Regions from separate parts of the Rhizobium sp. BK491 genome, predicted to be linked through region 1. Evidence: predicted binding sites of a transcription regulator. Region 1 holds the regulator's gene; each other region holds the start of a gene.

Region 1 (6,333 bases):
GCTGTTCTCGGCTTGATTGCGGAGGAGGCGGCCCATGGCCGTGCTGTTCTTTTCGCGCCGATCTATATGGGTTTGGGTGCGATTATCTGGTTCGAGGCGCAAGTCGATCCGCCTCCGCAGGCGTTTCTCGCAGGCCTCGTTCTGTTTGCTTTGGGTTTTTTGCTAAAGCGCGATGCGGGCAGGCTGCTTCATCACACGCTTTTCGCCGGTATGCTCATCTGCCTGGGCATGGCGCTCGCGCAGTGGGAAAGTTGGCGGGTTTCCACCGTCATGCTCGACTCGGCCGTGACGACGACCGTGACCGGGCAGATCGAGCGACGGGAATTCTATGACAATGGGCGCTGGCGCTATATCGTCCGCGTCGAGGCAACGGAAAAACCCTCTATCCGTCGCGCGCCGCAGCGGGTTACGGTCTTCGTGCGCAAGCAGGCGGAGCCGTTCGATCTGGGGGATCGAATCCGGGGCAGGGCGCGCCTGACGCCTCCGGCCGGACCGGCATTGACGGGTCTCAACGATTTTGCCTTCAGCTCCTATTTCAACGGCATCGGCGCGAATGGCTTTGCCTACGGAACGCCGGAATTATTATCGCCATCCGGTGACAATGTTGCCGGCTCGCTACTGGATGCGGCCGATATCTGGCTCGCTGGCCTGCGCAACAGCATAGGCGACCGCATCAGGCAAACCTTGCCCGGAGATACCGGCGCCTTTGCAGCAGCGCTTGTCACCGATGAGAGACGTGCGATCTCGAAGGATACGACCGAGGCTCTGAGAATTGCCGGCCTGACCCACATCATCGCAATTTCCGGTCTCAACATGGCGTTGTCGGCTGGCATCTTCTATGTCGGTCTGCGCTATTTGTTCAGCCTGTTTCCCGGCGTCGTCCAGGCTTGGCCGACGAAGAAGTTCGCAGCCTTCGGCGCGCTTCTAACGGTAACGGCCTATTACCTCATTTCCGGATTCGGCGTCTCCGCCGAACGCGCCTTCATCATGATGGCGATCATGCTGGTGGCCGTACTTTTCGACAGGCCATCCATCAGCTTGCGCAATGTGGCGCTCTCAGCCATCGTCATCCTAGTCTTGTCACCGTCTCAGGTACTCGGTCCGAGTTTCCAGATGTCTTACGCCGCTACGCTGGCGCTGGTATCAGGCTATTCGCTCTGGAAACGACGGCGGCATCGCGAAAACATCCTGCCGCGCATCCGTCTGTTAAGTCCGCTACTGTTCGTCACGCGCTTCTTTGGAGGTGTGATGTCGACCTCGTTCATCGGCGGTGCGTCGACGGCCATTTTCTCGATCGAGCATTTTCACCGGTTGGCGACATATGGACTTGCTGCCAATCTTGCGGCCATGCCCGTCGTCTCTTTCATCGTCATGCCCTTCGGTATGATGGCGATGCTGCTGATGCCTTTCGGAATCGATGGACCGTTCTGGAAAGTCACCGGTGAGGGACTGGAGCTTGTGATCGCTATTGCAAAAACGGTGGCTGGGTGGGGAGGTGACATTACCTTTGGCCGCCAGCCCGGCTGGCTGATGCCGACTTTCATCGCCGGCTTCCTGATCATGAGCATGCTGCGGACCCGGCTTCGCCATCTGGGCCTGTTGCTGCTGCTGTCATCTGTCGGTGTAGCCGCGTTCGGCTCTGGTGTGCCGAAGCCGGATCTGATGATCTCGGAAGATGGCATTCTGGTTGCCTTGCGCCAGGACGATATCCTCGCCACCAATCGCGAGAGACCGCAGGCCTTCATCTTCGAGCAATGGCAGAAAGCGCTGGTCGCGGCCGAACATCAACCGCCGACCATGCTTCCGACCGATAGCCGGCTTCCGCAGATCAGCAAGACGGATCGGCATAAGCGATTAAGCAATGCCGAGCAGAAGGCGGTCCGCACAGCAATGGAAGAAGCTTTGGACCGCACCATGCAAGGCAGCTTTGCTTGTCAGAAGGGAGCATGGTGTGTCGCCATGCTCGAAAACGGCGCGATATTGGTCACCATCGAGAACGCAGCCTATCTGCCCACGGCTTGCGACACCGGGAATATTATCGTGACGCCAATCCGGCTGCGGCTGGACCATTGCCGCTCCGGAGCAACGCTCATAACCGGTGCGACATTGCGCAAAACCGGCTCCATCGAAATGGTGCTTACCTCAGACAAACCCATTATATCCGCCGCATTCAACAACCCGCAGCGCCCATGGACCAGGCATCGAACTTATGATTGGCGCACCGGCAAATTTAACGCGCCAATTGCAAAGGCACCACCAGTTCTGGACAATTCACCGGTCAGTGATAGCGACGAATAAGGCCGACGAGCTTGCCCTGAACCTTGACGCGATCCGGCCCGAAGATGCGGGTTTCATAGGCTGGGTTCGCGGCTTCCAGCGCGATGGAGGCACCCTTGCGACGGAAGCGCTTCAAGGTAGCTTCTTCATCGTCGACGAGTGCAACGACGATATCGCCGGGATTGGCCGTGGTCGAATTGCGGATAATGACCGTATCGCCGTCGAAAATTCCGGCGTCGATCATCGAATCTCCTCGAACTTCAAGCGCATAATGTTCGCCGGAGCCGAGCATGTCGGCGGGAACGGTAATGTCGTGCGTATTGTTCTGGATGGCGGAGATCGGAACGCCGGCTGCGATGCGACCCATCACGGGTACGGACGCCGAGCCGTTGTGATCGTCATTTGCCACTTTCGACGGAGCGGGCGGGGCAACGGGCTGTGGCTTGCCGAGGCTGCCCTCGATGACGCTGGGCGAAAAACCGCGGCGCTGTTGCAGGCTCGGATTATAGGCGTCGGGAAGCTTGATGACTTCGAGCGCTCTGGCCCGGTTCGGCAGCCTGCGGATGAAACCTCGCTCCTCCAGCGCCGTGATCAGGCGGTGAATGCCGGATTTGGATGCCAAATCCAGTGCATCCTTCATCTCGTCGAAGGATGGCGGAACACCGGATTCCTTCATGCGTTCGTGAATGAAGAGAAGCAGTTCCTGCTGCTTGCGCGTCAACATCGTCTTGGAACCCCAGAATCAAGAAAAGCCGTGAAACAAATCCAGAACGGACACTATATGTTCCATATGTGTTCCGCAAGTGCTTAAATTTCGGTAAAGCCTTGTGGGGCCAGTTAAATAATTACCATTTGCGAATAGATCGGATCGGAACATCGAGGCGCCATATCTGCGTTAACCCATGGAAAAATATGAGAAATGCCGCTCTGTTCGCTCCCAGGGCCTTGTCGTTCAGTCCGTGCGCCCAGCATTTGGATCAAAGTGCCACACTACTGCATAAGCCGGCTATGGGAGAGAATCAGCAATCACGTTTGCGAGATCGCCTTCAATCCATGTCGTGTGCTTCGGGATGTTCCGTCCTTCCATCTTGAATTGCTTGGGGGATGGGCGCAAATCTGCTTCCGCAAGCAAACAGGAGAAGCCATGATTTCGTCTCCGCATCCGCTGGATCATCTCGTGCTGCCGACCGTCAATATCGCTCTGGCGCGCGAACGCCTCGGCAAGCTCGGTTTCACGGTGGCTCCAGATGCGCGCCATCCCTTTGGCACTCAGAATGCCTGCGTCTTCCTTGCCGATAAAACCTATCTCGAACCTCTGGGCGTCGCATCTCCGGAGCAATGCGAGAAGAGCATCGTGGATGGCAATGTTTTCGTCGCGCGCGATCAGGCTTATCGTTTCCGGGTGGGGGATGATGGCTTCTCGGCCGTGGTATTCGGTACGGATGATGCGGTGGCGGATGACAAGCGTTTCAACGCGGCGGCGATTTCGGCGGGGCGAATGCTGGATTTCTCCCGTCCGATGAAGATGCCGGATGGAACCGAAACCACGGCAGGCTTTCGTCTTGCCTTTGCCGCCGATCTGCGCGCGCCGGATTTTCTCGCTTTCTGCTGTCAGCGCATCAATCCGCTGCCGGCTGATCGCAGCGCGCTCGAGCGTCACGAGAACGGCGTGACTGGTATCGCGCGGGTAGCGCTTTGCGCGCCGAAGCCGGCGGTCTATCGCGGTTTCTTCGAAGAGGTTGTCGGCGCCCCACGCATTATGGAGCATTCCTTTGGCCTGACAATCAGGACTGCCAATGCCGATCTGGAGATTTTGACGCCCGAAGGAATGGAGGCATTCTATGATCTGCCTGTTCGCACGAATGATCCGGGGCTCAGGGCGCGGGCAATCCTTTTCAAAACGCGCGATCTTTCCGTGACATCGTCGCATTTCACTGCTAACGGCGTCACCTATACGCGTAAGAACAATCGTCTATTGGCGAGGTTGGCGCCCGGTCAGGGCGCATTGTTCGCCTTTGAGGAGATAAAATGAGCACAAATTCCGAAGTCACCGTCGGCGAGGGTGCCTCCAAGGTCCTTTTTTCCAATACTGCAAAGCTGTCGCTGATCGCCGGTCCCTGCCAGATGGAAAGCCGCGACCATGCTTTCATGGTTGCCGGCGTTTTGAAGGAACTTTGCGGCAAGCTGGGCATCGGCCTCGTCTACAAGTCCTCCTTCGACAAGGCCAACCGCACTTCGCTGTCCGGCAAGAGGGGCATCGGCCTGGAAAAGGCGCTGGAGGTTTTTGAAGACCTGAAGAAGGAATATGGCTTCCCGGTCCTGACCGACATCCACACGGAAGAGCAGTGCGCCATCGTTTCCAAGACGGTCGATATCCTGCAGATCCCGGCTTTCCTGTCGCGCCAGACAGACCTTTTGGTTGCCGCTGCCAAGACCGGCCGCGTGGTCAACGTCAAGAAAGGCCAGTTCCTGGCGCCATGGGATATGAAGAACGTGCTTGCCAAGCTGAACGAAAGCGGCAATCCGAATATTCTTCTTTGCGAGCGCGGCGCCTCCTTTGGCTACAATACGCTTGTTTCCGACATGCGCTCGCTGCCGATCATGGCGGCGATGGGCGCGCCCGTCATCTTCGACGCGACCCATTCCGTGCAGCAGCCAGGCGGACAGGGCGGTTCGACCGGCGGCGATCGCCGGTTCGTCGAGACACTGGCGCGCGCCGCCGTCGCCGTCGGTGTCGCAGGCGTTTTTGTCGAGACGCATGAGGATCCGGACAATGCACCGTCAGATGGCCCGAACATGGTCTATCTGAAGGATATGCCGCGGCTTCTGGAGAAGCTGCTGGCCTTCGACGCCATCGCCAAGGCCTGAAACGTAGCCGGCATTCAACAGGCTGACATGAACTTGCGTTACGGGCCTGCAGGAGTGCCAAATCGCGGCGCGGATCGCCATTGAAATTTCCGCGCCTTCGATTAAGACGATTTAAATCGATTTATAAACCAGCGAGCAGGGAGCTATCATGACCGCAATCACCGACATTATCGCCCGCGAGATTCTCGACAGCCGTGGCAATCCGACTGTCGAAGTCGATGTCTACCTCGAAGATGGCAGCATGGGCCGCGCGGCGGTTCCGTCGGGTGCGTCGACCGGCGCGCATGAAGCTGTCGAGCTTCGCGATGGCGGCAAGCGCTACCATGGCAAGGGTGTCGAGAAGGCCGTCGAAGCCGTCAATTCGGAAATCTTTGACGCGATCGGCGGCATGGATGCCGAAAACCAGATCCAGCTCGACAACATCATGATCGAGCTCGACGGCACGCCGAACAAGTCGCGCCTCGGCGCCAACGCCATCCTCGGCGTCTCGCTCGCCGTTGCCAAGGCTGCTGCCCAGAGCGCCAACCTGCCGCTCTACCGTTATGTCGGCGGCGCTCACGCCCGCCTGCTGCCAGTCCCGATGATGAACATCATCAACGGTGGCGCCCATGCCGACAACCCGATCGACTTCCAGGAATTCATGATCCTGCCGATCGGCGCTGACTCGATCCGCGAAGCCGTCCGCATGGGCTCAGAAGTCTTCCACGTTCTGAAGAAGGAACTGGCATCGCAGGGTCACAACACCAACGTCGGTGACGAAGGTGGTTTCGCACCGGGCCTTTCCAGCGCCCCGGCAGCTCTCGACTTCATCATGAAGTCGATCGAGAAGGCCGGCTACAAGCCGGCCGAAGAAATTGCTCTCGGCCTCGATTGCGCTTCGACCGAATTCTTCAAGGACGGCAAGTATGTTCTCGAGGGCGAAGGCCGCACGCTGGAATCCGGCGCCATGGCTGAATACCTCGCAGAACTCGCAGCCAAGTACCCGATCGTTTCGATCGAAGACGGCATGGCTGAAGACGATTGGGAAGGCTGGAAGACGCTGACCGACCTCATCGGCAAGAAGACCCAGCTCGTCGGCGACGACCTGTTCGTCACCAACTCTGCCCGCCTGCGTGATGGCATCGGCATGGGTGTAGCCAACTCGATCCTCGTCAAGGTCAACCAGATCGGCTCGCTGACCGAGACCCT
Region 2 (6,333 bases), 590 kb from region 1:
CGCGCCCCCTTCCTGGCGGCAGACGAGCACCTTGATATCGCTTTCGCGCAGGGCATCGAGCACGGCGAGAAAGCTCTCGCCCGGCACGCAGGACATGCGCTGCACGCCATTGGCCTTCAAAGCCTCGACGATAAGTTGCCCGCCCGTTCGCTTCATTTCCTCGCCTTCCCCTCCAGTTTGGCCAATTCGGCCAGAACTTCCTCCTGATGTTCGCCGAGACGCGGGCTCGGCCGCGTATAGGTCAACGGCGTTTCCGACAGCACGATCGGCGTGCGGACGCTCGGAATGACAGTGCCGGCGCTATCTTTGAGATCGATCCTCAGTCCGCGCGCCACAATTTGCGGATCGGCGAACATATCCTCGATCGTGTTAATGGCGCCGGCCGGTACGGCGTTGGCCTCACAGGCCCTCAGCAGCTCTGCCTTGTTCCACTTCAGCGTTTCGGCAGAAATGAAAGCGCGCACTTCGTTGCGGTTGGCGACGCGGGCCTTGTTGGTCGCATAGCGCTCGTCGGCGGCATTGGTTTCCATGCCGAGAATGGCGCAGAGGCGCCGGAACTGCCCGTCGTTGCCGACAGCGAGAATGAGATATCCATCGGCGGTGGGCACGACTTCATAGGGCGAGATATTCGGATGGGCGTTGCCGAGCCGCACAGGCGGCTTACCCGAGATCAGATAGTTCATGTTCTGATTGGCGAGCACTGCGGATTGTACATCGAGCAGCGCCATATCGATGAGTTGTCCTTCCCCGGTCTTCAGCGCATGGATCAGGGCGGCCTCGATTGCCGAAACGGCATAGATGCCGGTGAAGATATCGGCGATCGCGACGCCGGCCTTCATCGGCTGGCCATCCGGCTCGCCTGTGATCGACATGAAGCCGGACATGCCCTGCACGATATAGTCATAGCCGGCGAGACCGGCATAGGGACCGGTCTGGCCGAAGCCGGTGATCGAGCAATAGACGATGCGGGGATTGATCTTCTTCAGGCTTTCATAATCCAGCCCGTACTTTACCAGGCCGCCGAGCTTGAAATTCTCGATCACCACATCGGCCGTCTTTACCAGTCGGCGCACCAGGCCCTGTCCATCCTCGGTCTTGAGGTCGGCAGTAATGGAGCGTTTGCCGCGATTGGCAGAGTGGTAATAGGCGGCAGAGAGATTCTCGCCGTCCTTGCCTTCGACGAAGGGCGGTCCCCACTGGCGCGTGTCGTCGCCGCCGTCGGGATTTTCCACTTTGATGACATCGGCGCCGAGGTCGGCCAGCATCTGTCCGGCCCAGGGACCGGCGAGAACGCGGGCAAGCTCAATGACGCGAATACCGGAGAGCGGAGGTTTCTTGGTTTTCTGGTCCGTCATGTCGATCCGCTCTGCCGCTTACGGCGTGAATGCAGTTTCAGATGTATCGGATACCGGCTTGGAAGCAAAGCGCCGCTCGCGCCAGAGAATGTAAAGCCCCGAGCCGGTGATGATGAGGATGCCGAGCCATTTGATCGCATCCGGGAAATTGTCGAAGACGAGCCAGCCGAAGATCGTGGCGGAAACGATCTCGAAATACTGCAGCGGCGCAAGTGTCGAGGCCGGCACGGCGCGATAGGCATATACCGTGAGGATACCCGCCGCTGCCGCGGTGGCCCCGACACCGAGCAGATAGAGCATGGCCGTCAGATCCGGAATGACCGGATCGAGGATTGTAGATCCCGTCGTTCGACCGATGGCAAGCAGGACCACACTGATGCCGGTCCCCCATAAAGCCGTCTGGAACTGCATCGACCATGCGTCCTCGCTATGGGAGACCACGCGCGTGATCATGACGTAGACGGCGACGCAAAACGCGGTGACGATAGGAAGCAAGGCGAAAAAGCCGACTTCCTGAAAGCTTGGCTGGATGATCAGCATCGCGCCGAAAAAGCCGACGGCACAGGCGGTATAACGCCGCCAGCCGATGGTTTCCTTCAGGAAGACGCTGCTGAGGATGGTGAGTATCATCGGCTCGACGAAGAAGATGGCAATGGCATCGGCCACTTCCATCACCTGCAGCGTGGTCACGAACGACACCATGGACAGCGTGAGCACGGTGGCACGGATGGCATGGACGCCGCTGCGTCGCCAACCCCACACGCCCCATTTCCCGCGCATTGCCATCATGGGGAGCGCAAAAAGAGCCTGGAAGATGAAGCGGGCGGCGGTCACTTCGCCCGGCGGAATCGTGGTCGCCGCGAGCTTGGAGAAGATATCCATGACTGGCGAGAGGACGACGGAGAGAAACATCGTCACCAAACCGAAGGTCAGCTCCGACTGCTGCAATCGCGCCGAGGAGCCGCTGGAGGTGTTCATTGTGGAATTCCCATGAGAATCAGTTGTTTGCCGCTACCCTCTTGCACCAGTCGGCGAAGTTGGAAATGGCTTCCTCGGCACCGATTTCGTTGAGCGTCTCGTGCCGCATGTCGGGATAGATTTCGGTGGTGATACGAGAGAATCCGGCTTTTTCCAAATGCTTTGCCAACCAGGAAATCGCTTTCGCACCGTCGGTCGCCGGATCCTTGCCACCGCCGACGAGATGAATCGGCATGTCGCGGCGGAGACGATCGAGATGCGCCTTCTGTGGTGCGCGGAAGGTAAGTTCAAACAGGTCGAGCCAGAGCGAGACCGAGGCATCGAAGCCGCAAAGCGGATCGGCGATATATTTGTCCACCTGCTCGGGAATGCGCGAGAGCCAGTCGAAATCGGTGCGGCGGTTGGCGATCGATTTACCCCACGTGCCGAAGGTCAGTTTCGGCAGCGGTCCACTCGGAACGTCCGATCCCTTGAACATGCGCTCCGGTTTGAGGATGAGTTGGGCGGCGCGGCCGGCGAGGCCCGGATTGAAATTGGAATTCCAGACCGTGACGGCATCGAACTTGGCTGGATGCGTGACCACAGTATTCAGGCTAATCAACCCGCCCATGGAATGCCCGAACAGGATGATGGGCAGATCAGGATGGGAGCTTGCGGCAAGCTCGCGCATGGCGAGCACATCGGCGATCACCTGCTCGACACCATTTCTCCGGGCAAAGCGGCCGATGGGTGCATCGGGGGCCATCGTCTCGCCATGGCCGCGATGATCGTGAGCATAGACATGAAAGCCTCGGCCCGCCATCGCATCCGCGAAGGCCTCGTATCGGCGGGAATGCTCGGCGAGACCGTGCGATATCAGCAGGATGCCGCGAGCATCGGTTGCCGCCGGCAAATGATGATAGGCAAGGGTTGCGCCTGTCGGACTTTTCAGGCGCTGCGTCTCGGCGAACATATATTGGCTCCTCCCCAGTTAGACGAAAGGTTATCCTCCGCTCGATTGCAATGGATAGGTGGTAAAGCTCACAGAAATAAATCTTTCCGAGCGCCGTGATTCAGGATTGCGCCCGCTCGCTCAAACTGCTTATTTGTTCCCATAATGTTCTAGTTGGAGGCAGGAATGAAGCAGTGGCTTCGAGTATTTGCAGTTGTACTTCTTTCGGTCGGAACGGCGGCGAGCGCCATGGCTCAGGAACATAGCCGCGGACGGACGCGCTTTATCCTGGCGGCGAGCTGGGAGCCGGCATTTTGTCAGACGAACCAGAAAAAGGTGGAATGCCGGAACCAGTCGTCGAACAATCATGATGCCACGAATTTTTCTCTGCATGGCCTCTGGCCGATGCGGCAGGAATATTGCGATGTTTCCGAGGATCTGAAGCAGGCGGATCGTGGTCGCGACTGGAAGGATCTGCCTGCCGTGCAGCTTTCCCAAGACGTGAAGGCGAAGCTGGACAAGGCAATGCCAGGCACTCAATCCGGCCTGGAGCGGCATGAATGGATCAAGCACGGCACCTGCACGAAGCTCAGCGCCGATCAATATTTCTCCATCGCCGCTGGCCTGATCGCCGAACTCAATACGTCTGCCGTGCGGGATCTTTTCGCGCAGAATATCGGCAAAGAGCTGGATGCCGAAAGCATCAAGGCGGCCTTTGATCAGAGCTTCGGCGAGGGCGCCAATGCGCGCATCAAGATGAGCTGCCGCCGCGTCGGTGATGTCCGAATGATTTCGGAGCTGACCATCGGTCTCTCCGAAGATGCGATCGATCCCCAGCAGGGCAGTGAGCCGCGGCTCGCCAAACTGATCCAGGGGGCCGGCAGCACCTCCTTCGGCTGTGATCGGGGTGTGGTGGACGCGGCCGGTTTCTGAGAAAATACGGCCTTTCTGACGCGGATAATGCCCTCGGACAAGGTTTCGCCGTTGCCCGAGGGCGGGGTTTCGCCTACATAGCGGCACAAATCGCAACGCTATTCGCCCGTGGAGCAACCCAAGCTATGGCACGTCAGTTCATTTATCATATGGCCGGTCTGAATAAGTCCTATGGCGCCAAGAAGATTCTCGAGAATATCCATCTCTCCTTCTACCCCGATGCCAAGATCGGTATTCTCGGCCCGAACGGTGCAGGTAAGTCGACCGTGCTGCGCATCATGGCCGGCCTCGACAAGGAATATACCGGCGAAGCCTGGCTGGCCGAAGGCGCCACCATCGGCTACCTGGCGCAGGAGCCTCAGCTCGATCCCAACAAGACGGTTTTCGAAAACGTCATGGAAGGCGTTGCCAAGAAAACCGAAATCCTCAATCGCTACAACGAATTGATGATGAACTATTCCGACGAGACCGCGGAAGAGGGTGCCAAGCTCCAGGATATCATCGACAGCCAGAACCTCTGGGATCTGGAAAGCCAGGTGGAGATGGCGATGGAAGCCTTGTGCTGCCCGCCGCGCGATGCCGAAGTCACCAGCCTTTCAGGCGGTGAGCGCCGCCGTATTGCACTGTGCCGTCTGCTTCTCTCGCAGCCGGACCTGCTGCTGCTCGACGAACCGACCAACCATCTCGACGCTGAGACCATTGCCTGGCTGGAAAAGCACCTGCGCGACTATCCGGGTGCCGTGATGATGATCACCCACGACCGCTACTTCCTCGACAATGTTACCGGCTGGATTCTCGAACTCGACCGCGGTCGTGGCATTCCCTACGAAGGCAACTATTCCGCCTATCTGCGGGCCAAGGCCAAGCGCATGCAGCAGGAAGCCCGCGAAGAAGCTGGCCGCCAGAAGGCGATCAGCCGTGAACAGGAATGGATTGCCTCCAGCCCCAAGGCCCGCCAGGCCAAGTCCAAGGCGCGTATCAACGCTTACGAACAGCTGGTCGATGCTGCCGAAAATCAGCGTCCCGGTGATGCGCAGATCATCATTCCGGTCAGCGAGCGTCTCGGCCAGGTGGTGATCGAGATGGAGGGCATCACCAAGGGCTTCGAAGGCCGCACGCTGATCAACGATCTGTCGATCAAGCTGCCGCCCGGCGGCATCGTTGGCATCATTGGCCCGAACGGCGCCGGCAAGACGACCCTGTTCAAGATGATCACCGGGCAGGAAAAGCCGGATGCCGGCACGGTTCGCATCGGCGAGACGGTGCATCTCAGCTATGTCGACCAGAGCCGCGACGCGCTTGACGGCAATAAGACGGTATGGGAGGAAATCTCCGGCGGCGCCGAAGTCATCAAGCTCGGCAAGTTCGACATGAACTCGCGCGCCTATTGCGGCGCCTTTAACTTCAAGGGCGGCGACCAGCAGCAGAAGGTCGGCAATCTCTCTGGCGGTCAGCGCAACCGCGTTCATCTGGCCAAGATGTTGAAGGCTGGCGGCAACGTGCTTCTGCTCGACGAACCAACCAACGACCTCGATACGGAAACGCTGGGGGCGCTGGAAAGCGCGCTTGAAAACTTCGCGGGCTGCGCCATCATCATTAGCCACGATCGCATGTTCCTCGACCGCCTGGCCACGCACATCCTGGCCTTTGAAGGCGAAGGGCATGTCGAATGGTTCGAAGGCAATTTCGAAGATTACGAGCAGGACAAGATCCGCCGTCTCGGCCCCGATGCCCTTAATCCGGGCAGCCAGGCGCATAAGCGCCTGACACGCTGAGCTCCCGGTTTGGCTCTTTGAAAACCCCGGCTTGTCCGGGGTTTTCGTTTATGTAGCAATCGCCCTCGATATTCTGTTTTCGCCGGAAACTAATGGATTTCCGACGTCGAACTCCCTTGGCTAGCCGATTGGCTCTTGCCAAGAAAACCCAAATCACATAAAGATATCTTTATATCTTGATTGGGTGCAGAATGACAGATCTGGTTAAACTCGGCTTGGATGACGTAGTGGACGTGTTGAAGGCAGTCGGAGAGCCGACGAGGCTGCGTCTTCTCGCGCTTCTTGCTGCCGGCGATCTCACGGTGACCGATCTTACCGAAATCCTTAGCCAGTCGCAGCCGCGCATTTCCCGGCATTTGAA
Region 3 (6,333 bases), 260 kb from region 1:
CTGAATTTCGTGACTGTCAGTCGCCTGGAGCGCAATCCGACGATCAAGACGGAGATCCAGCTGCGCGGTTTCGAACGCGACGTGCCGGCCGGCTTTCTCTGCTACCCGGTCGCGCAAGCCGCCGATATCACCGCCTTTAAGGCGACCGTCGTTCCCGTCGGCGAGGATCAGGCGCCGTTGATCGAGCAGACAAACGAGATTGTTCGCCGTCTCAACCGGCAGATCGGGCGAGACGTTCTGGTGGAGGCAACAGCGATGGTGCCGGCTATCGGGCGTCTGCCCGGCGTCGACGGCAAGGCGAAGATGAGCAAATCGCAGGGTAATGCGATCCCGCTTTCGGCATCGTCCGATGAGATCAGGGATGCGGTGCGGCGCATGTATACCGATCCGGATCACCTGCGTGTCAGCGATTTCGGCAAGGTCGAGGGAAACATCGTCTTCACCTATTTCGATGCCTTTTGCGAGGATCGGCAATTCGTCGAAGAGATGAAAGAGCATTATCGCCGCGGCGGACTTGGAGACGTCACCTTGAAGAGACATCTCGAGGATGTCCTGCAGGCGCTGCTCGCGCCGATCAGAGAGCGTCGTGCGCTTTATGCTGCTGAACCGGACTATGTGATGGAAGTCTTGCGGGAGGGGACGCGAAAGGCGAGGGAACGGACAGAGGCGACGCTTGCCGAATTAAGGTCAGCGCTGGGTCTGTTCTCTCTCACTTGAAAGAAAGAGAACGGCCGGGCGCTCGCACACCCGGCCGTTCCTGTGACGAGGGCCTTGATTAGTCCGCCAGAGCTACGGCGATTTCCGCGGCCAAACGCGCATTGTTTTCGACAAGCGCGATGTTGGTCTTGAGGCTGCGGCCTTCGGTGATGTCGAAGATCGTGCTCAGCAGATAGGGCGTAACCGCCTTGCCGGTGATCTCGTCGCGCTCGGCGCTGTCGAGGGCCCGCTCGATATAGATTTCCATCTCCTCGCGCGGAATCTCGTCGGCTTCCGGAACCGGATTGGCGATCAGCATGCCGCCATCGATGCCCAGCTGCTCGCGCGTCGTCTGGAAGTTGGCGATGGCCGCCGGGCTGTTCAGCGTCAGCGGGCTTGTCAGGCCGGATGAGCGCGACCAGAAGGCCGGAAACTCGGTGCTGTCGTAGGTGACGACCGGAACGCCGCGGGTTTCGAGCACTTCGAGCGTCTTCGGAATATCGAGGATCGCCTTGGCGCCGGCGCAGACGACGATGACGCCGGTGCGGGACAGCTCTTCAAGATCGGCCGAAATATCGAAACTTTCTTCGGCGCCGCGATGGACGCCCCCGATGCCGCCGGTGGCGAAAACCTTGATGCCGGCGCGGGCGGCCGCGATCATCGTGGCGGCAACGGTGGTCGCGCCCGTGCGGCGTTCGGCGATCGCAAAGGCAATGTCGGCGCGCGAAACCTTCATCGCACCTTCCGTCTTGGCCAATGCTTCCAGCTCTTGCGGCTCCAGGCCGATATGCAACGTGCCATGGATGACAGCGATGGTCGCGGGTACCGCGCCTTCCTGCCGGATGATCGCTTCGACGCTGCGAGCCATCTCGATATTGCCAGGATAGGGCATGCCGTGGGTGATGATCGTCGATTCCAACGCAACGATCGGCGCACCGCGCAGCTTGGCGGCAGCGACTTCCTTCGAATAGGAGATCGGAAGCAGGGGCGAGATAGGCTGGGTCATTGTCGTTTCCAATTCACTGAAACAATATACGCGTTTTGAACAGGCTTCATGACAGAATATCGGCCTCGGGAACAAGGGCCAGCACTGTCTTTAGCAGCTCGGGAGAGAGATTTTCTGCCGTCGCATAGGGGGACTGGACTGTGATTGCCGCCGCTGCCGCGCCATGACGGACGGCTTCTGCGAGATCGTGGCCGGCCATCAGCGCCGCAAGAACGCCGGAGGCAAGCGAGTCTCCCGCACCGGTGACATCGGCGACATCTTCGACGATAGGCGGCTGCAAGCTGACCACGATATCACGCGAGAATGCGATCAGGGGGCGCTTGCCACGCGTGATCACGCCGTTGCGCAGATCGAGCGCGCGCAAAGCGCTCACCCATTCGCGTGGGTCTTCCGGGCGGATTCCAGTCAATGCGGCGGCTTCGGCTTCGTTGAGGAACAGGTGGTCGATGCCGGCAAGGCTCGGCTTTAGCCGCACCACTTTTGCCGGCGAGATGGCGATAGCGGCGACCGGCTTGCCGCATATAGCGGCTCTTGCCGCGATTGCGCCTAAGGTTTCGGCCGGCAGATTGGCGTCGCAGAGAATGAGGTCGGTTTCATCGAAGGCATCGCGAACGGCGCGAATCGCCAGGCGTCGCGGAACGAAGAGCTTGTAGAGCTCCATATCTGCAAGCGCGATGACCAGATTGCCGTCATTCTCAAGGATCGCGGTATAGCTCGGCGTCTTGCGATCGAGGAAGACGAAGGGTTTGTCGTCGATGCCGGCGTGGCTTGCAGCCTCGGCCACCATTTCGCCGGAGGGGTCGCCGCCGCGGGGCGAGATCAGCTTTACGTCGAAGCCGAGGCGGGCGAGATTTCGCGCCGCATTGAAGCCGCCGCCGCCGGGCTCCTCGAACCATGCGCCGGGGTTGCTGGCGCCGGGCGCCGTCTCGCCGAAGATGCGGCCACGCCGGTCTATATGGGCGCCGCCGAGAACGAGAATCTTTTTCGCCATAGGGTTATCCTCGGCAGTCGAAAAGACGAATCGAGCGGGGCGGCGACAGGCGTGAATTGGCCGCCCCATAACCGTAAGTATCTGGGAAGAAAGAAGAAAACAAAAGTAGAACGGAAATCATTTTATCTTTTTCTTTCAATTGCTTGTTGTGCTCTTGCGATAAGAGAACAAATAGAGTACAGAATTCTCATCGGCGGCGACATTGCTAGAGCGGCTTCAATAACCTAAAGGTGGATCGAATGTCTCAGAATTCTTTGCGGCTTGTAGAGGACAAATCGGTGGATAAAAGCAAGGCACTTGAAGCGGCACTCTCTCAAATTGAGCGGTCGTTCGGCAAGGGCTCGATCATGAAGCTCGGCTCCAACGAGAACGTGGTCGAAATCGAAACGGTTTCCACCGGCTCTCTGAGCCTCGATATCGCTCTCGGCATTGGCGGCTTGCCGAAGGGGCGCATCATCGAAATCTACGGGCCGGAAAGCTCTGGTAAGACGACTTTGGCCCTGCAGACCATTGCAGAGGCACAAAAAAAGGGGGGCATCTGCGCCTTTGTGGACGCAGAACATGCGCTGGATCCGGTCTATGCCCGCAAGCTCGGCGTCGACCTGCAGAACCTGTTGATCTCGCAGCCGGATACCGGCGAGCAGGCGCTTGAAATCACCGATACGCTGGTGCGCTCCGGCGCGATCGACGTCCTCGTCGTCGACTCCGTTGCGGCATTGACGCCGCGCGCCGAGATCGAAGGCGAAATGGGCGACAGCCTGCCGGGCCTGCAGGCCCGCCTGATGAGCCAGGCGCTGCGCAAGCTCACGGCTTCCATCTCGAAGTCCAACACCATGGTGATCTTCATCAACCAGATCCGCATGAAGATCGGCGTCATGTTCGGTTCGCCGGAAACGACGACGGGCGGTAACGCGCTGAAGTTCTACGCCTCGGTTCGCCTCGATATCCGCCGCATCGGTGCTGTCAAGGAGCGCGAAGAGGTGATCGGCAACCAGACGCGCGTCAAGGTCGTCAAGAACAAGATGGCGCCTCCCTTCAAGCAGGTCGAATTCGACATCATGTATGGCGAAGGCGTTTCCAAGACCGGCGAACTGGTCGATCTCGGCGTCAAGGCCGGCATCGTCGAAAAGTCCGGCGCCTGGTTTTCCTATAACAGCCAGCGTCTCGGCCAGGGCCGCGAGAACGCGAAAATCTTCCTGCGCGACAATCCGGATCTCTCGCGCGAAATCGAATTGTCGCTGCGCCAGAATGCCGGCCTGATCGCCGATCGCTTCCTGCAGAATGGCGGCCCCGATGCCGATGATGGCGATACCTCTGGCGAATAAAGGCTTCGGGAAGCAATTCCCGACCTAAGATCGAGACCCAAAAGTCGAAACCGGCCGTATTGTCCAAGGGATGTGCGGCCGGTTTTGTTCGTGCGGCTGGACAGCGCCGGGAGCGGACGATAAAAGCCACTGACTTTGATGCAAGTTGCTGAGCGCAGGACTGAAGGGCCCCATATGAGCGGTGTTAATGAAATCCGGTCGACCTTCCTCGACTATTTTAAGAAAAACGGCCACGAGATCGTGCCGTCGAGCCCGCTGGTGCCGCGCAACGATCCGACATTGATGTTCACCAATGCCGGCATGGTGCAGTTCAAGAACGTGTTCACCGGCCTGGAGCAGCGTCCCTATACGACGGCGTCTACCGCGCAGAAATGCGTGCGCGCCGGCGGCAAGCATAACGACCTCGACAATGTCGGCTATACCGCCCGTCATCACACCTTCTTCGAGATGCTCGGCAATTTCTCCTTTGGCGACTATTTCAAGGAGCGCGCCATCGAGCTTGCCTGGAACCTGATCACCAAGGAATTCGGCCTCGATGCCAAGCGCCTGCTGGTCACGGTCTATCACACCGACGACGACGCCTTTAACCTGTGGAAGAAGATTGCCGGCCTTTCCGACGATCGGATTATCCGCATCGCCACCAGCGACAATTTCTGGGCGATGGGCGATACCGGTCCTTGCGGTCCCTGTTCAGAGATTTTCTACGATCACGGCGATCACATCTGGGGTGGCCCTCCCGGCTCTCCGGAAGAAGACGGCGACCGCTTCATCGAGATCTGGAATCTCGTCTTCATGCAGTTCGAGCAGATCACCAAGGAGCAGCGCGTCGACCTGCCGCGTCCGTCGATCGACACCGGCATGGGACTCGAGCGCGTTGCCGCCGTGCTGCAGGGCAAGCATGACAACTACGATATCGACCTGTTCCGCGCGCTGATCGAAGCCTCGGAAGAGGCGACCGGTGTCAAGGCGGAAGGCGAGCATCGCGCCAGCCACCGTGTGATCGCCGATCACCTGCGTTCCTCCGCCTTCCTGATCGCCGATGGCGTGTTGCCGTCGAATGAGGGCCGTGGCTACGTGCTTCGCCGCATCATGCGCCGCGCCATGCGTCACGCGCAGCTGCTCGGCGCCAAGGAACCGTTGATGTGGAAGCTGCTGCCGGCGCTGATCCAGCAGATGGGCCGTGCCTATCCGGAGCTGGTGCGCGCCGAAGCGCTGACCTCCGAGACGCTGAAGCTCGAAGAAACCCGTTTCCGCAAAACGCTGGAACGCGGCCTCTCGCTGCTCAACGATGCCACTTCGGACCTGCATAAGGGCGACAGCTTGGACGGCGAGACCGCCTTCAAGCTCTACGACACTTATGGCTTCCCGCTCGACCTGACGCAGGACGCGCTGCGCGCCCGCGGCATCGGCGTCGATATTTCCAGCTTTACCGATGCCATGGAGCGCCAGAAGGCCGAGGCGCGCTCGCATTGGACCGGCTCCGGCGACAAGGCGACCGAGACCATCTGGTTTGAGCTCAAGGAGAAGAACGGTGCGACCGAATTCTTGGGCTATGACACGGAATCTGCCGAAGGCGTGATTCAGGCGATCGTCAAGGACGGCGTCGCCGTCGATAGCGCTTCCTTCGGCGACAAAGTGCAGATCGTGGTCAACCAGACGCCGTTCTACGGCGAATCCGGTGGCCAGATGGGCGATACCGGCGTGATCTCCAGCGACCATGGCAAGCTCGCCGTCAGCGATACGCAGAAGAAGGGCGAAGGCCTCTTCGTTCACAGCTCCGAAGTTTCGGAAGGCAAGATCAAGGTCGGTGATGCCGTCGTCCTGACGGTCGATCACAACAGGCGCTCGCGCCTGCGCGCCAACCATTCCGCGACCCATCTGCTACACGAAGCACTTCGCGAAGTGCTCGGCACCCATGTCGCGCAAAAGGGCTCGCTGGTCGCGCCGGAGCGCCTGCGTTTCGACGTTTCGCATCCGAAGCCGATGTCGGCTGAGGAGCTGAAGGTCGTCGAAGAGATGGCCAACGAGATCATCCTTCAGAATTCACCCGTTACGACCCGTCTGATGAGCGTCGATGATGCCATTGCAGAAGGCGCGATGGCGCTGTTCGGTGAGAAGTATGGCGATGAAGTCCGCGTCGTGTCGATGGGGCAGGGCGTGCGCGGCGCAAAGTCCGGCAGGCCCTATTCGGTCGAGCTTTGCGGCGGTACGCATGTCTCCGCGACCGGCCAGATCGGTCTCGTGCGCATCCTCGGCGAAAGCGCCGTCGGTGCTGGCGTGCGCCGCATCGAAGCCGTCACAGGTGAATCCGCGCG

What was found. The regulator LexA, encoded in region 1, represses DNA repair genes until DNA is damaged. The targets are predictions, from matches to a motif close to TGTTCNNNNTGTGTTCNG.
Region 2: FHX05_RS03840 (ribonuclease) is a predicted target of LexA. The motif match lies at 3,420-3,437, and genes of this name have one in related genera.
Region 3: recA (recombinase RecA) is a predicted target of LexA. The motif match lies at 2,857-2,874, and genes of this name have one in related genera.

Annotation. Positions count from the first base shown of each region.
Region 1 covers NZ_JACIAR010000001.1:187,963-194,295, forward strand. Annotated here, with positions in the region: gene FHX05_RS01040 (ComEC/Rec2 family competence protein) at 67-2,298, shown strand; gene lexA (transcriptional repressor LexA) at 2,279-3,001, opposite strand; gene FHX05_RS01050 (VOC family protein) at 3,422-4,309, shown strand; gene kdsA (3-deoxy-8-phosphooctulonate synthase) at 4,306-5,145, shown strand; gene eno (phosphopyruvate hydratase) at 5,294-6,333, shown strand, end outside.
Region 2 covers NZ_JACIAR010000001.1:773,858-780,190, reverse strand. Annotated here, with positions in the region: gene FHX05_RS03860 (thiamine pyrophosphate-binding protein) at 1-156, opposite strand, end outside; gene FHX05_RS03855 (CaiB/BaiF CoA-transferase family protein) at 153-1,355, opposite strand; gene FHX05_RS03850 (DMT family transporter) at 1,374-2,333, opposite strand; gene FHX05_RS03845 (alpha/beta hydrolase) at 2,353-3,285, opposite strand; gene FHX05_RS03840 (ribonuclease) at 3,451-4,197, shown strand; gene ettA (energy-dependent translational throttle protein EttA) at 4,323-5,972, shown strand; gene FHX05_RS03830 (metalloregulator ArsR/SmtB family transcription factor) at 6,164-6,333, shown strand, end outside.
Region 3 covers NZ_JACIAR010000001.1:447,578-453,910, reverse strand. Annotated here, with positions in the region: gene trpS (tryptophan--tRNA ligase) at 1-717, shown strand, start outside; gene FHX05_RS02345 (pseudouridine-5'-phosphate glycosidase) at 776-1,702, opposite strand; gene FHX05_RS02340 (carbohydrate kinase family protein) at 1,749-2,693, opposite strand; gene recA (recombinase RecA) at 2,933-4,018, shown strand; gene alaS (alanine--tRNA ligase) at 4,193-6,333, shown strand, end outside.